3 regions of the Pectobacterium sp. 1950-15 genome follow, and region 1 is predicted to be linked to each of the others. Evidence: predicted binding sites of a transcription regulator. Region 1 holds the regulator's gene; each other region holds the start of a gene.
What was found. The regulator ArgR, encoded in region 1, controls arginine synthesis, uptake and breakdown. The targets are predictions, from matches to a motif close to ANTGAATAAAAATACANT.
Positions count from the first base shown of each region.

Region 1 (4,225 bases):
CAGGCTGCTTCGCCGAGTAGGCGGAAGGCTCGATTTCGAGTAATAGGGATTTTTTTACCGTATCCGGTAAGCTGTGAATTGAGTACTCCACTCCTCTTCCCTGGACGCCTTTACGGCGACGCTTCTCCCATCCATCCTCACGGGCGCGCTTATTCAATCCTTGTCTTGATTTCGGAAGGCCGCCGACTCCAACCAAATCGCTGGTAGCAAACCACTCTTTTTTCATTGCCTTTCATCCTGATAGTGCCATCCCTAACAAAAACGCGCTCATTTGGAAATTAATTGAGAATTTTAAGGAAAATTAATGCTATATTATTTCCAAATAATAATGTCATGTTAGCTCGGCATATAACTAACATCCGTTATTTATACCACTAATCCACAGTCGTCTTATAGCAAATAAGGGAAGGAATATGATTTTAAGGAAACAAGACTGGCATCCCGCTGATATCATTGCTGCACTGCGCAAGAAAAACACGACGCTGGCGGCAGTATCGCGAGCGGCCGGATTAAGCTCATCTACGTTAGCTAACGCGCTCTCACGCCCCTGGCCCAAAGGGGAATGGCTTATTGCCGATGCGCTGAGTATTCACCCATCAGAGATTTGGCCCAGCCGGTACTACGATCCGGAAACCAATGAGCTTATCGACAGAAAAAAACTCATCCGTCCCGATTAAAAAAGAAAAGCCGGAGATCGACATCTCCGGCTTTTTATTCAACGTCACGTATTACAAGAATCTCAATGATTAATTCTTGATGAACGTCTCGCCTAACTCAATATCCTGCTTCAGCGTATCCAGCATGCTGCTAAGCGCGTTTTGCTCAAAAGCGCTTAATGTGCCGATGTCTTTACGCTCTACGACGCCGTCTTTGCCCAACAGCACCGGCTGAGCGAAGAAGCGGGCATGCTTGCCATCGCTTTCAACGTATGCACATTCCACCACACCGCTTTCGCCTTGCAGCGCACGAACCAGAGACAGGCCAAAGCGCGCAGCAGCCTGACCCATAGACAACGTTGCCGATCCGCCACCTGCTTTGGCTTCAACAACCTCGGTGCCCGCATTCTGAATACGCTTGGTCAGATCGGCCACTTCCTGCTCACTGAAGCTGATACCAGGAACTTGAGACAACAGTGGAAGAATCGTCACACCAGAGTGCCCGCCGATAACCGGCACATTAATATCCTGCGGCTGTTTGCCTTTCAGCTCAGCAACGAACGTGTTGGAACGGATGATATCCAGCGTGGTAACGCCGAACAGTTTGTTTTTGTCATACACACCGGCTTTTTTCAGCACTTCTGCTGCAATGGCAACGGTGGTGTTCACTGGGTTGGTGATAATACCGATACAGGCTTTCGGGCAAGTAACCGCGATTTGCTCAACCAGATTGCGCACAATACCCGCATTGACGTTGAACAGATCGGAACGATCCATACCCGGTTTACGTGCCACACCGGCGGAGATCAGCACGATATCCGCGCCAGCAAGCGCAGGTTTAGCATCTTCACCGCTATAGCCTTTGATCTTCACTGCTGTAGGAATGTGGCTCAGATCGACGGCAACACCCGGCGTGACCGGCGCGATATCGTAAAGGGATAGTTCTGAACCTGAAGGAAGCTGGGTTTTGAGGAGGAGTGCGAGTGCCTGACCGATACCACCTGCTGCTCCGAGAACTGCAACTTTCATCCTAAACTCCTTATTATCGTAAAATAAAAAAGTGCCGTGAATTCATTTGGTTATAAACAGAATATAAAAAATGGGGATAAGATCAGTCTACTCATCGTTCTGCAAATGGCATGAGAGACAAAAATACGCTATGTCTCTAATAATAAATCAAAAACAACCATTCGTTTGAAAGGTAAGTAAAGTTAATAAGCTATTGAGCTATAACGCGGTGTTCATTCACGTGCAATTAACCTGTGCGCTACATTACACCGATCGATGGCGTCCAAACAACATCATTCTGATAACATTTGATTTACTTTTATGTGACGCAGGACGCATTTTTCGGACTCCCCAAAAGGCGAATTTTTTTGAAAACAGCGACTAGCACATATCTGGCGAAATAGATTGGAATTATACGCGATTTAATTGCATAAAAATTCACACAACTGCATAATAGAAGGATTAACCATAACAATTAATCCGGTGCAGAATGCGAAATTCGACAAAACAAGAAGACCTCGTTAAAGCGTTCAAAGCGCTGTTAAAGGAAGAGAAGTTCAGCTCTCAAAGTGAAATTGTTCAGGCATTGCAAGACGAAGGATTTGAAAACATCAACCAATCCAAGGTGTCACGCATGCTGACGAAATTTGGCGCCGTGCGCACACGTAATGCCAAAATGGAAATGGTGTATTGTCTCCCAGCCGAACTCGGCGTTCCTACTACCTCCAGCCCATTGAAGAACCTTGTGCTGGACGTGGACTATAACGATGCGGTCATCGTCATCCATACCAGCCCGGGAGCCGCGCAGCTCATCGCCCGTCTGTTGGATTCACTCGGGAAGTCAGAGGGAATTCTCGGCACCATCGCGGGGGATGACACCATCTTCACCACCCCGGCAAGAGGCTTCAGCGTCAAACAGCTTTACGAAGCTATTTTGGTGCTATTCGAACAAGAGCTGTAACTCCCCTTATCCGCTACCGTTTAATTACTCGTTCTTTACTGAGTATTTTCGCTACGTTTTCTTTGCTACGTGTAGGCACGCCACACGTAGCGATTATTACCAAAACACTCATACCGCAGGCAGTTCAGCCAACGGCCAACGTGGTCGAACGGATACACCCAGCGTCTGACTGGCGCCATGCGCCAGACGTACACTGCCCGCATAGGCAATCATCGCACCATTATCCGTACAGAATTCAGGACGCGCATAAAACACTTCACCACCACGCTTCGCCATCACGTCGCCTAAGCGCTGACGCAGCGTCCGGTTTGCACTCACGCCCCCTGCCATGACCAGTCGCTTAAAGCCCGTTTCATCCAGCGCACGACGACACTTGATAGCCAAAGTATCCACAACGGCATCTTCAAATGCGCGAGCAATGTCGGCACGTGTTTGATCGTCATCGCCATTGCTACGAATCGTATTGGCAGCAAACGTTTTTAGCCCAGAGAAGCTGAAATCCAGACCGGGACGATCGGTCATTGGGCGCGGAAACGTAAAGCGCTGCGAATCACCCGCCTGCGCCATTTTCGACAGCATCGGCCCACCGGGATAATCCAGCCCCAGCAGCTTCGCCGTTTTATCGAACGCTTCACCCGCCGCGTCATCAATCGACTCGCCCAGCAAGCGGTATTCACCAATGCCCGTCACGCTGATGAGCTGCGTATGTCCACCAGAAACCAGCAGCGCCACGAAGGGAAACGCCGGTGGATTATCTTCCAGCATCGGTGCCAGCAAATGCCCTTCCATATGGTGCACAGGAATCGCCGGCACATCCCAGGCAAACGCCAAAGAGCGGCCGACAGTCGCGCCCACCAATAACGCGCCGACCAAACCGGGGCCCGCAGTGTAAGCCACGCCATCGATATCACCAGCCTGCAACCCGGCTTCACGCAGCGCAGCCTGAATGAGCGGCACCGTTTTACGCACGTGATCGCGCGAGGCGAGCTCAGGCACAACGCCGCCGTAATCGGCATGTAATTTCACCTGGCTGTATAACTGATTGGCAAGCAAACCGGTTTCTGTGTCATAAATGGCCACACCGGTTTCATCACAGGATGTTTCGATACCCAATACGCGCATTGCTGTTCCTACTTTGATGACGATACAAGCGCTCGTTGAATGCCGCTTGCTTCAAACTGTGGATAGTCTACCATAAGCGCCCTGATTTCTGCGCTGGCCGTGGTTGGGTGTTTTATGATCACCACAATGCTTTACAAAGGCGTCACGTTTGCAGTAGAATTCCGCACCATTTTGAAAAGGCTGGCACAAGGCCAGCGGCAAACCGAATTTATTGAGGTGAGAGGCACATGCCGGTAATTAAAGTACGTGAAAACGAGCCGTTCGACGTAGCTCTGCGTCGCTTCAAACGTTCCTGTGAAAAAGCAGGCGTTCTGGCTGAAGTTCGTCGTCGTGAGTTTTATGAAAAACCAACGACAGAACGTAAGCGCGCTAAAGCTTCTGCAGTGAAACGTCACGCGAAGAAATTGGCTCGAGAAAACGCACGCCGCACTCGTCTGTATTAATTTTCAGGAGGGTTTCCCTCCAACGCGTGATTAAT
Region 1 covers NZ_JBBBQR010000002.1:47,140-51,364, forward strand. Annotated here, with positions in the region: gene WCT94_RS02305 (DNA-binding protein) at 1-226, opposite strand, end outside; gene WCT94_RS02310 (helix-turn-helix domain-containing protein) at 414-677, shown strand; gene mdh (malate dehydrogenase) at 747-1,685, opposite strand; gene argR (transcriptional regulator ArgR) at 2,155-2,625, shown strand; gene tsaD (tRNA (adenosine(37)-N6)-threonylcarbamoyltransferase complex transferase subunit TsaD) at 2,734-3,747, opposite strand; gene rpsU (30S ribosomal protein S21) at 3,975-4,190, shown strand.

Region 2 (4,225 bases), on a different contig from region 1:
ATACGGACGCGGGGTGGAGCAGCCTGGTAGCTCGTCGGGCTCATAACCCGAAGGTCGTCGGTTCGAATCCGGCCCCCGCAACCAATTAAGACTATTTTCAATTACGTTCTGTTCGATTAAGAACGCAGCGATAAAGCACCTTAACAGGTGCTTTTTTGTTTTCTGCGCGACCTACTTCTTCTGAACCGCGCCGGTTAGGCGCGGTCATCGTATGATATCAGCAACATCAACTACTGCTGAGCCTGACTGGCAAAGTAAGCTTTAATGCCTGCAAAAATGGATTCGGCAATTTGCTGCTGGAAATGGCTGGTGCGCAGCTTGCGCTCTTCCTCCAGATTACTGATAAATGCCGTCTCAACCAGAATAGACGGAATATCCGGCGCTTTCAGTACCGCAAATCCAGCCTGATCGACGCTGTTTTTATGCAGGCGATTCACTTTGCCCAACCGACTCAGGATCTCTTTACCAAACTTCAGACTGTCGCTGATAGTGACGGTCTGCACCAGATCGAACATGGTGTGATCCAGATAGCGATCGCCGCTCATGCTCACGCCGCCAATCAAATCCGATTCGTTCTGAGTTTCTGCCAGAAATCTGGCGGCGGTACTGGTTGCCCCTTTCTTCGAGAGTGCAAAAACCGACGAGCCTCTTGCCGATCGATTGGTAAACGCATCCGCATGAATCGAAATGAACAGATCGGCACGCTGCTTGCGTGCTTTCGCCACCCGCACGCGCAGCGGAATGAACACATCTTCATTGCGCGTCATATACGCCTTCATGTTGGATTCATTATCGATCAGCTTGCGCAAGCGGCGGGCAATTTGCAGCACGATGTCTTTCTCGCGCGTTTTATTCTTGCCAATCGCACCGGGATCTTCACCGCCGTGGCCGGGGTCGAGCATAATAATCAGCGGACGATCCCGCCCTGCCTTCCCGACTTTCGGCGCTTCTGCTGGCAGCGTACGCTCCAGATCGCCCTTGTTGTAATCCTCCAACAGCGCCAGCAGCGGATCGTCTTCGTTGTCATAGCGCCCTGCGGCAGGGTACAAATCCAGCACCAGCCGATGCTTGAATTCAGCCACCGGCCCCAGCGTAAAGACTTTGGTCGTCGCCTGCTGTTTGAGTTCCAGCACCAAACGCACTGTGCTTTTATCAAACTGGCCGATGCGCGCCTCTTTAATCAGCGGATCGTTATCCTGCTGAAACTGGCTGGCTATTTCCTTCAATACGCTGTTCAGGTGAACATTTTCAATATCCACCACGATGCGTTCAGGGTTACTGAGACTAAACTGTTTATATTTCAGCGAGTGATTAGATTCCAGCGTGACGCGGGTATAGGCGGAGGATGGCCAGACGCGCACGGCAACGACCTGTGTGGTCGCCGCTATCCCCACACCGCTTACGCTTAACAGCCAGGTTGCTGCTGCGCTTTGTAATAGACGCCGTCGAGTCAGATGATGATTCGAATGAGACATGCCGCTCCGATCTGATTGCTGTGCGTTATCCTGAATTTTTGTTTGCTACTGCATGGGATAAGCGATCAAAAAATGAATAAAGGTAAAAATTGTCAAAAACTTTAACGAATCTGCCCGGTGCTGTCATGCAAAAATCATCTACAGGCCTTATAACAGGCGGATATCATAAATTTGAAGCATTAACCTCGCTTTTCTGGTTAATACTTCCTCTTGCGTTTTACGCTATAAAGAATAAAAATACATAAATTACGAATAAAAATGCAAAGAGGGCTCGCAGTGAAGGAACGTAGTACAGAACTGGTTCAGGGCTTCCGCCATTCAGTTCCCTATATCAATGCCCACCGTGGCAAAACGTTTGTCATCATGTTAGGCGGCGAAGCCATTGAGCATGCCAACTTCTCTAGCATCGTAAATGATATCGGGCTGCTGCACAGTCTGGGGATCAAGCTGGTGGTCGTTTATGGCGCTCGCCCCCAGATCGATGCCAACCTGACAACGCACCACTACGAGCCCCACTACCATAAAAACACCCGCATCACCGACAGCACCACGCTGGAATTGGTTAAGCAGGCAGCGGGGATGTTGCAGTTGGACATCACGGCCCGACTGTCGATGAGCCTGAACAACACGCCGCTGCAAGGCGCTCACATTAACGTCGTCAGCGGTAATTTTATTATCGCGCAGCCGCTTGGCGTGGATGACGGCGTGGACTACTGCCACAGCGGCCGCATTCGCCGTATTGATGAAGAAGCGGTTCACCGCCAGCTGAATAGCGGTGCGATTGTCCTGCTCGGCCCGGTTGCGGTTTCAGTCACGGGTGAAAGTTTCAATTTAACCTCGGAAGAGGTCGCAACCCAGCTCGCTATTAAGCTGAAAGCAGAGAAGATGATTGGCTTCTGCTCGTCTCAGGGCGTGACCAATGAAGAAGGCAGCATCATTTCCGAGCTGTTCCCGGATGACGCACAGCAGCGTATTGATGCGTTGGAACAGGCTGGCGATTACCATTCTGGTACCGTCAGATTCCTGCGCGGCGCAGTCAAGGCCTGCCGTAGCGGCGTACGCCGCAGCCATCTGATCAGCTATCAGGATGACGGTGCACTGCTGCAGGAGCTGTTCTCACGTGACGGAATCGGTACGCAGATCGTGATGGAGAGCGCCGAGCAGGTTCGCCGTGCGACCATCAATGACATCGGCGGCATTCTGGAGCTAATCCGCCCGCTGGAAGAGCAAGGCATTCTGGTAAGACGCTCGCGCGAGCAGTTGGAAATGGAGATCGACAAATTCACCGTCGTGGTACGCGATAACCTGACCATCGCCTGCGCTGCGCTTTATCCGTTCCCGGAAGAAAGCATCGGCGAAATGGCCTGCGTTGCGGTTCACCCGGATTACCGCAGTTCATCGCGCGGCGATATGCTGTTGATGCGCATTGCCGCTCAGGCACGTCAGCAGGGCCTGCAAAAGCTGTTCGTGCTGACGACGCACAGCATCCACTGGTTCCAGGAACGCGGCTTTTTACCCGCCGAAGTGGAAATGCTGCCGAAGAAAAAACAGGCGCTGTACAACTACCAGCGTCGCTCGAAGATTCTGGTGCTGGATCTCTGAGCTATTCCACTCGATAACGCTTCTCGTGGCCGACCGTAAAATCGGCCACGATCGTTTATCAACTTATGGCTGCTTACCAAATTCACAGCTCAGCGTTGTCCACTTCCTTGCCTGCTCACTCAGCGTAAATCCCAACCCCAGACGATCGGATACCCACATCCGCCCATCGCGCAATTCTAGCTGCTCGTTGAAGAGCGGATTTAGCCATTCAAAGTGTTCCAGCCAGGGCTCAATCGGATAGGCCGCAGCCAGATGCAAATGCACTTCCATCGCAAAGTGCGGCGCCAGCTTACGCCCGTGCTTCGCAGCCAAATCCATAATTTTCAGGAAAGGCGAAATCCCGCCCACGTGCGGCGCATCCGGCTGCACGAAATCACTAGCGTTACCGAGGATCAGCTGTTCGTGCTCGCGGAAGCTGGTCAACATCTCACCGGTCGCAATCGGTGTATCCAGCGCCGCCGTCAGCGCCGCATGACCTTCCACATCGTAGGCATCCAGCGGCTCTTCAATCCAAATCAGGTTAAAGGCTTCCATTTTTCTCCCCATCCGAATCGCCGTTTCGCGATCCCACTGCTGATTGGCATCCACCATCAGCGGGAAATCGTCTCCCAGCGCTTCGCGCACCGCCGTGAGGCGACGGATATCCTCCGCCGTATTCGGCTGCCCGACTTTCAGTTTTATCCCACCGATACCGCTTTCACGGGAGATGACGACATTTTTTAATACCTGATCCAATGGTGTATGCAGGAAGCCGCCGGAGGTGTTGTAGCACCGCACGGAATCACGGTGTGAGCCCAACAGCTTAGAGAGAGGCAGACCTGCGCGTTTGGCTTTCATATCCCACAGCGCGATGTCGAGGGGAGAAATCGCCTGTACCGCCATTCCACTGCGGCCAACCGATGCCCCAGCCCACAGCAGCTTGGTGTAGATCTTATCGATATCATTCGGATCTTCGCCCAACAGGTTATCCGCAATCTCTTTCGCGTGCGCATAGATGCCCTGTCCGCCCGCCCGCTTGGAGTAGCTGAACCCCACGCCTTCAAACCCATCACGACTGCGAATTTCCGCAAAAATAATCGCCACTTCGGTCAGCGGCTTCTGCCTTCCGGTCAGCACTTTCGCATCGCTAACCGGCGTGGCCAGCGGCA
Region 2 covers NZ_JBBBQR010000001.1:156,499-160,723, forward strand. Annotated here, with positions in the region: tRNA gene WCT94_RS00645 (tRNA-Met) at 8-84, shown strand; gene amiC (N-acetylmuramoyl-L-alanine amidase AmiC) at 231-1,475, opposite strand; gene argA (amino-acid N-acetyltransferase) at 1,734-3,077, shown strand; gene WCT94_RS00660 (L-talarate/galactarate dehydratase) at 3,141-4,225, opposite strand, start outside.
Region 2: a site for ArgR is predicted at 1,702-1,719, ahead of argA (amino-acid N-acetyltransferase). Genes of this name have one in related genera too.

Region 3 (4,225 bases), on a different contig from region 1:
CAAATCCCAGCCAGCCCGCCAGTTGCTCACGGTCGATCGGATAAGCCGTTCCCGCCAGCGCGCCACAGCCCAGCGGACTGACATCCAGACGCTTCAGCGTATCTTCCAGACGACTTTCATCACGTGCCAGCATTTCATGGTAGGCCAGACACCAGTGTGCAAACGTCACCGGCTGTGCGCGCTGCAAATGGGTGTAGCCCGGCATCACCGCATCCTGATTCGCTTCCGCCGTCGTGACCAGCGCCTGACGCAGCTGGCGTACCGATAGCAGCAGCTCTGCAATCTGCGCTTTGCACCACAGTTTCAGGTCGGTCGCGACCTGATCGTTACGGCTACGACCGGTATGCAGTTTTTTACCTAAATCGCCGACTTTCTCAATCAGGCGCTGTTCAACCCAGCTGTGAATGTCTTCTGCATCGCTTTGCAGGATCATCTCAGGGTCAGCCTGTACCTCAACCAGCAACGCATTCAGCGCCTGTTCCAGTTGCTGCTGCTCCTGCTCGCTGAGCACATTGACCGTCACCAGCGCTTTCGACCAGCCGATCGAGCCAACGATGTCCTGTTCCGCCAGACGGTAATCAAACCGCAGTGAGTCATTAAATTGTTTAAAACGCTGATCTGCTGCCTGACTAAACCGACCGCCCCACAAAGCCATAACGATTACTCCCAGAATTTAATTCATGTTGGTATCGCATCATGCCATACCCAGAAACGACTTACGCCAGAATACGTGTACCAATCGCCACGCCGTTGAACAGCGCAGGTAGCTGCTCGGCATGACGCCAGCTGGCGATATCAACCGGACGCCCCAGCGCACGCGCGGCATCCAGCGCGGCGTTGACCTTAACAATCATGCCGTCGGTAATAATGCCCTGAGCAATCAGCTGTTCGGCTTTTTCCGCCGTCATTTCGGCAATACGCTGACCTTTACCGTCCAGAATGCCGCTCACATCAGACAGCAGGATTAAATCCGCGCCCAGCGTTTGTGCCAGCGCCGTCGCCGCCTGATCGGCGTTGACGTTCATCAGGTCGCCCTGCGCCGTAATCCCGATAGAGCTGACAACAGGCAGATAACCCGCAGACAGCAGCGTGTTCAGCAGCGCAGGCGATCCCGCTTCCGCTTTACCTACAAAGCCTAGCGCTTCGTCTAACTGCGTGACCGTCGTGCTGCCGCCATCGCCCAGACACAGGCCAACCGCGTTGATGTCATGCTTCTTCGCCCATGACAGCAGCGTTTTGTTAGCAGACCCCGCCAGCGCACCGGTGATGATATCGATCTGATCGGCTGGCGTGACGCGCAGGCCATTTTTCTTCACAACAGGCAGAGACAGCTTTTTCATCAGGTCATCCACCAGACAGCCGCCGCCGTGCACAATCACCAGCGGACGCTGATGTTCCTGACGGTAAGCCACCAGCGCGGTGAACAGACGCTCCAGCGCTTCTTCGCTATCCAGTAAAACGCCACCTAACTTGATAATTAACGGATTCATTATGCTTCACGCCTCGAAATGTCGGGACCAGTAGTCATTAAATTAACGATTGGGTTTCAGGGAAACCAAAACGAATGTTCATGCATTGCACAGCCTGTGCCGCAGCACCTTTCAGCAGGTTATCTTCGGTCGCCACGACGATCAGGTGCTCACCGTCAACGGAGAAACCGATATCGCAGAACGGCAGGCCGACAACGGATTTCAGCGCCGGAACGCCCTTATCATACAGACGTACCAGTGGCTTATCGTGATAGGCATTGTGGTAGGCTTCGGCGACATCCTGCTGCGTAACGCCCGGTTGCAGACGGCAGGTGATGGTTTCCAGAATACCGCGAGCGAAGTTGCCCAAATGCGGCGTGAAGATCACTGGCGTGCCGAGGTGCGTTGAAATTTCAGGCTCATGGCGGTGGTTGAAAATACCGTACGGTTGAAAGCTGACTTCGCAGAAGCTGTTGGTCATCGACGCTTTACGTCCCGCCCCGCTCACGCCGCTCACCGCGTTAATCACCGGCCACTGCGCCGGGTTCAGCAGTTGTGCGTCCAGCAACGGCTTCAGCGCCAGCTGCGCGGCCGTTGGATAACAGCCCGGCACGGCAATCAGCTGTGCCTGTTTGACGCTTTCAGCACGCCATTCAGCCAGCCCATAAACCGCTTTTGCCAGCCAGTCAGGGTGCTGATGCTCAAAGCCATAGTAGCGACGATAAAATTCGGCATCCTGTACGCGAAACGCGCCGGACAAATCAAAAACGGTGCAGCCTGCCGCCAGAAAAACCGGGGCCAGATCGTGGCTGACTTTGTGGTCGGTCGCCAGAAAAACGACATCCACGCCTTTCGCTGCTTCTTCAGCATCGGTCAGCGGTTTTACCGGCACATCAATGATACCTTTGAGCTGCGGATGTAAATCAGAAATCAATTTTCCTGCATCGACACTTTGCGCAGAAACCATCAAAGCGGTTATGTTCATCTGTGGGTGACGGTTCAGGTAGAGCGCAAGCTCAGCGCCGGTATAACCACTTGCACCAACAATCAGCGTATTCAGCATGGGATCCGTATACCTTCTTATTTATCTATGGAACAGGTAACAGGGCTCACCAGCGTCTGTACGCAGTTCACCCGCGAAGCTCAGTGAAAGTGACGAATCGCCATCGCCGTACCTTTGGGTTTCCTTTCACCGCGCGTTATTGTATTTTTATTCACAATAAATGCATGAATATTGATACTATCCTAACCAGAGGCTGTCAACAGTGAAGATGAATTTACCCCCTTTTATTGAGCTATATCGGGCACTAATCGCTACACCGTCCATCAGTGCCACCGACAGCGCGCTCGATCAAAGTAATCAGACGTTAATCAACCTGCTGGCAGGCTGGTTCGGCGATCTCGGCTTCCATGTTGAAGTCCAACCGGTTCCCGGCACTCTCAATAAATTTAATATGCTCGCGCGGATTGGTGAAGGAAAAGGCGGTTTATTGTTGGCGGGACATACCGATACCGTCCCGTTCGACGACGGCCGCTGGACGCGCGACCCTTTCACGCTGACCGAACACGACAATAAGCTGTACGGTCTGGGTACGGCGGATATGAAAGGGTTCTTTGCCTTTATTCTGGATGCGTTACGCGATATCGATCCAACCAAGCTGACAAAGCCACTCTATATTTTGGCGACAGCGGATGAAGAAACGACGATGGCCGGCGCCAAATATTTCTCCGAATCTACGCAGATTCGCCCGGACTGCGCCATCATCGGCGAACCGACCTCGTTGCAGCCAGTGCGGGCGCACAAAGGCCATATGTCCAACGCGATCCGTATTCAGGGACAGTCCGGCCATTCCAGCGATCCTTCACGCGGCGTGAACGCGATTGAGCTGATGCATGAGGCAATTTCCCACCTGCTGGTGCTGCGCAACACCCTACAGGAACGCTATCACAACCCGATTTTCCACATTCCTCACCCCACCATGAATCTCGGCCACATTCACGGCGGCGATGCTGCTAACCGCATCTGCGGCTGCTGTGAACTGCATATGGATATCCGTCCGCTGCCTGGCATCACGCTTAACGACCTGGACGGACTGCTGTCAGAAGCACTTGAGCCCGTCAGCCAGCGCTGGCCGGGTCGGTTGACCATTAGCGAACTGCACCCGCCGATTCCCGGCTATGAATGCCCGCCCGATCACCGTCTGGTATCGGTCGTGGAGAACCTGCTGGGAACGAAAACGGAAATCGTGAACTACTGCACCGAAGCGCCGTTTATTCAGACGCTGTGCCCGACGCTGGTTCTGGGGCCGGGATCGATCGAACAGGCGCACCAGCCGGATGAATACATTGATACCAAGTTTATCAAACCAACGCGGGAGCTGATTTCGCAGGTGATTCATCACTTCTGCCACCATTGATCCGACGCAAACGGCCTTGTCAGCTACGCTGGCAGGGCTATTTTGAGACAATCCATGAAAAAGAAAGATTTCATCGCGCAGGATTTACTGAGCAAAATCTATCAGCATACCGACCCACTGCCGGAAAAGCTGCCGCCGGAACGTCAGTTGGCGGAGGAATACGGTGTGTCACGCTTCACTATCCGCCAGGCGCTGGAAAAGCTCGCCAGTATTGGTGCGATCCATATGGTGCAAGGCTCAGGTAACTTCATTAATCAGGGCGTACGCAGCAACCCGTTGGTGTACAACTCGATTACCGAAAAGAAATTTAATCAGATTTCATCCCGCTTGCTTAGTCTA
Region 3 covers NZ_JBBBQR010000009.1:24,084-28,308, forward strand. Annotated here, with positions in the region: gene argH (argininosuccinate lyase) at 1-655, opposite strand, end outside; gene argB (acetylglutamate kinase) at 717-1,490, opposite strand; gene argC (N-acetyl-gamma-glutamyl-phosphate reductase) at 1,528-2,532, opposite strand; gene argE (acetylornithine deacetylase) at 2,735-3,886, shown strand; gene WCT94_RS11760 (GntR family transcriptional regulator) at 3,941-4,225, shown strand, end outside.
Region 3: a site for ArgR is predicted at 2,671-2,688, ahead of argC (N-acetyl-gamma-glutamyl-phosphate reductase). Genes of this name have one in related genera too.